One region of the Metabacillus mesotrionivorans genome, then DNA from elsewhere that is predicted to be linked to it. Evidence: riboswitches for the same ligand, from Rfam matches in the RefSeq annotation. Region 1 holds a riboswitch; the other holds the start of a gene.
The links. A riboswitch is a leader RNA that binds a small molecule or an ion and turns the genes downstream of it on or off. The one in region 1 is predicted to bind cyclic di-AMP.
Positions count from the first base shown of each region.

Region 2: another riboswitch for cyclic di-AMP. It lies ahead of gltT (glutamate/proton symporter GltT); the one in region 1 lies ahead of ACTSEZ_RS11170 (dicarboxylate/amino acid:cation symporter).

Region 1 is NZ_JBQMFF010000003.1:244,256-246,413, forward strand. Features, by position in the region: gene ACTSEZ_RS11170 (dicarboxylate/amino acid:cation symporter) at 1-854, opposite strand, end outside; cyclic di-AMP (ydaO/yuaA leader) riboswitch at 1,016-1,158, opposite strand; gene ACTSEZ_RS11175 (alpha/beta fold hydrolase) at 1,275-2,009, shown strand; gene ACTSEZ_RS11180 (M3 family oligoendopeptidase) at 2,077-2,158, opposite strand, start outside.
Region 2 is NZ_JBQMFF010000002.1:900,334-902,491, reverse strand. Features, by position in the region: gene gltT (glutamate/proton symporter GltT) at 1-1,213, opposite strand, end outside; cyclic di-AMP (ydaO/yuaA leader) riboswitch at 1,302-1,442, opposite strand; gene ACTSEZ_RS09765 (DNA polymerase IV) at 1,610-2,158, shown strand, end outside.

The DNA of each region.
Region 1 (2,158 bases):
TCAGGAACCTTCAGTCGTTTTTGCGCAGTCTCCATCGAAACCGGAAGAGTAGCATTACTGCTCGACGTACTGAAAGCTACTGCCATTGCAGGAGAGAAGTTCTTAAAGAAAGCAATCGGGCTCTGCTTTGCAAGTAATGCGATAGATCCACCGTATGTGATAATTGCGTGGATAATAAGGGCCAAAATGACAACACCCATATACAGTCCCATTGCTTTCAGTGCATCAAGTCCCTGGCTTCCAACTGCTGTTGCAATAAGACCGAATGTACCGAATGGAGCAAATTTCATCACAAGATTAACAAGATACATCATTAAATCATTGCCCTGCTCGACAAACTTCAGCAAAGCACTTGCTTTTTTCCCAAGGAATGTAATTCCCAGACCTACAAAGATCGAAAAGACAATAATCTGCAGCATGTTTCCGTCAGCAAACGCCTTGATTGGATTTGTTGGAATCATGTTTAAGAAGGTTTCAGCAACAGATGGTGCTTCCTTCGCTTCATATTCAGCTGAAGTAGTATCAAATTCACCTACGTTGCCAGGCTGTATAGTCAGAGCAAGGATCAGGCCGATAACAATAGCCACAGCTGTTGTCACAAGGAAATAAGAAACAGTTTTAACGCCAATTCTTCCAAGCTTCTTCGGATCACCGAGACCGGCTACCCCAAGAGTAATAGAGAAGAAGACAATCGGCACGACAAGCATGTTGATTAAGTTCAAGAAGATTTTCCCAAGCGGCGTGAACAGGAAAGTATCCAGCTGCTTAAATAAATCCGGGGCGGTTATATTGAGGATCAAACCTACAATTGCACCCAGAATAAGACCAATGATGATTTTCGTTGCTAGTTTCATAGACAACCTCCGTAAAATAGAATAATAAAAAGCTAGTTATTTATTCCCAGTTTAACGGGATGGAGAAACATGATTGTGAGAGTTTTTTGAAAAATACAAAAAAACCACAGGAGATACCCATGGTTTGCATTCGTCAATTTGTATAATTATGACTTTTCACAGTTGAGTCTCTCCAGCGCAAGCGAGGTTAGCTGTCGGATTCGGACGAAGAGCTGTCCTACCTCATACTACAAGGATTCACCCCCAGTGCATGTGCACTTATTCGGGTCCCCCGCTCCTGTTAAGGATTAAGCGTATATTTATTAAGTTATACTACTATTCTAAATAATAGTTTGTATTTTGGCAAACATCAAAATTTGCCTTTAGTTGGATTAAAGCATAAAATTTAGCAGAAATCGCGATAAAATAAGGAGTTTTCCCATGAAAAGATGGATTAAAAATTTTTTTCTGATAGCCGTGGCAGCTCTTGTTCTTGCCTTTGCAGGGTTTTACATATGGTCACAGCAGACATATAAACCCACTTATGACCTTTATAACTCAACCAGCATTCAGAAAAAAAACACTGCCGATGGCTATTTGCTCTTTGAGCCAGTGAATCAAAAGACAAAAACGGGCATCATTTTTTATCCAGGAGCAAAGGTCGAGCCTGAGGCTTACGCCTATCTTGCCGAACAGCTTGCTCAGCGGGGCTATACAGCGGCGATTGTTAAAATGCCTTTTAACCTGGCGATTGCAGGCATCAATAAAGCCGGCAATGTGATTAAGGATCATCCGGAGATTACAAAATGGTATCTTGGAGGGCATTCACTTGGAGGAGCTTCAGCATCCATATATGCCTATGATCACCAGGATACAGTAAAAGGATTGTTCCTAATGGCTGCCTACCCGACAGATTCCAGTGATTTTTCCGGAACGGATTTTCCGATTCTGACAATCTATGCTGATAGAGACGGACTGGCCACCCTCGATGATATCCGGGAGAAAAAACATCTGCTTTCAGATGACACGTTCTTTTACCGGATAAAAGGAGGAAATCATGCGCAGTTTGGGATTTACGGGAATCAAAAAGGCGATAACGAAGCAGACATCAACGTGTATATTCAGCAGGATCTCATCGTCAGTAAAATTGACCGGTGGATCTTAATGAATCAGTAGTTTTCAGAGTGAAACTGACAAAAAAGCTGCACCCGCGCGAAAAGCTCATGGGTGCAGCTTCTTCTCATTATTTTGTTGCCTCAAGAAACTCCTCTGCATCCTGAACAATAAGAGCCACTGCGTCTTTCCAGAAATCTTCTTTTGTCAGA
Region 2 (2,158 bases), on a different contig from region 1:
CTTCTGATTTTGACATCACGATGGCAGCGAGTGTATTGCCGACAAGGTTGACGACTGTGCGGGCCATATCCATGATGCGGTCAACACCTGCAATGAAGGCAAGTCCTTCTGCAGGAATACCGATCGTTCCGAGAGTGGCAAGCAGCACGACGAAGGATGTTCCAGGAACGGCAGCCATCCCTTTAGACGTAACCATCAAGACTAAGATCAGCGTTAATTGCTGAACGATTGTTAATTCAATGCCGTAGACCTGTGCGAGGAACAAGGCAGCGATGGCCTGATAAAGCACTGATCCGTCAAGGTTAAAAGTGTATCCGATCGGAACGACGAAAGACACGATTCCTTTAGGGCATCCCATTTTTTCAAGCTTTTCCATGATGCGGGGAAGGACGGTTTCAGAGCTTGACGTACTGAAGGCAAGCAGCAGCTCGTCCTTAATGTAGCGCAGCAGCATAAAGATATTAACGCCCGCCCATTTCGCCACTGCACCCAGAACGACAATCAGGAAGAAAATCAATGCAGCGTATACTAATAGAACCAATTTTCCAAGAGACAGCAGTGAATCAATTCCAAATTTCGAAACGGTTACTCCAATCAGTGCGAACACGCCGAGTGGAGCCACTTTCATTACGAGATTTACGACGTGGAACATCGCGTGTGAAACACCGTCAAAGAATTGCAGGACGGGCTTTCCGCGTTCTCCGATGGCTGCTACGCCAAGTCCGAAGAGGACGGAGAAAAAGATAATGGCAAGCATATCGCCTTCTACGACAGATTTAAAGAAGTTCGTCGGCACGATATGAAGGAACGTTTCGGCAACCGATTTTTCACTTTGCTCCTCAGATGTGTCAACATACTGCTGGATATCTGTCTTTTGGGCAGATTCAAGGTCAACACCCTGTCCCGGCTGAAAGACGTTTGCAAGCAATACACCGAGTATAATCGCAACGGTTGTAATGATTTCAAAATAGAGAATGGTTTTTCCGCCGAGTCTTCCAACGTTTTTCCCACTCCCGGCACCCGCAACTCCAACAATCAGACTGGAGATGACAATCGGAATCACGATCATTTTGATCAAACGGAGAAACAAGTCGCCAAGCGGCTGCAGCACGGCTGCAAGGCGAGGGTCATTAAACCAGATGAGACCAACTAAAATACCTAAAATCAAACCAATGAAAATTTGGGAAGCCAGTCCCAAACGAAATTTCTTCATAGATGAACCTCCTCTTTGATGTAAGAATTCTGAAAATACAAAAAAAGACCAATCTAAAGTAAGAAAGGTCTTTAATACACAATTAAAGTCTTTCTCCCAATAAAGCATACGAGGTTAACTGTCGGATTCGGGATTGAGAGTTCCCTTCCATTTACGGATTCACCCCAAGGTAAGAGTCTTACCAAATGCATGATTCCCCCGCTCTGAAAAGATTAAGCTTATTATGAAGTTTGTCTGTTTATAAAATCACACAAGATATAATTTACTCTGAATGCAGACAAGTTGTCAATTGTTTTTTACTAGCATTCAGCCTGGACGATACGCTCAGTTGGTACTTCTCATTAGGGTTATGGTAAACTTTTAACATAAAAGAGCCTTGAAAGAAGTTGAATGGAAATGAACGGACGAAACGGTCCAAGAGTGATTCTCCATGTGGATATGAACAGTTTTTACGCATCAGTTGAGATGGCGTTTGAGCCTGAGCTGAGGGGGAAACCGCTGGCCATTGCCGGAAATGTGGAAGAACGGAAGGGAATTGTTGTCACGTGCAGCTATGAGGCAAGAGCCAGGGGCGTGAAAACAACCATGCCGTTGTGGCAGGCGAAGCGCCATTGTCCCGAACTGATTGTCAGGAAGCCGAATTTTGACCGGTACCGGAAGGCATCAAGAGCGATGTTCGACCTTTTAAGAGAATTTACCGAGCTGGTGGAGCCTGTATCTATTGATGAAGGGTATATGGATTTGACGGAATATCTGAAGGAAGGCAATCCGCTTCAAGTGGCAAAAACGATTCAGCAGCGATTGCTTGAAGAGCTGCTTTTGCCATCTAGCATTGGCATTGCCCCGAATAAGTTCCTTGCCAAGATGGCTTCCAATATGAAAAAGCCCCTGGGCATCACCGTCCTCAGGAAAAGGGAGCTTCACGAGACACTGTGGCCGCTTCCA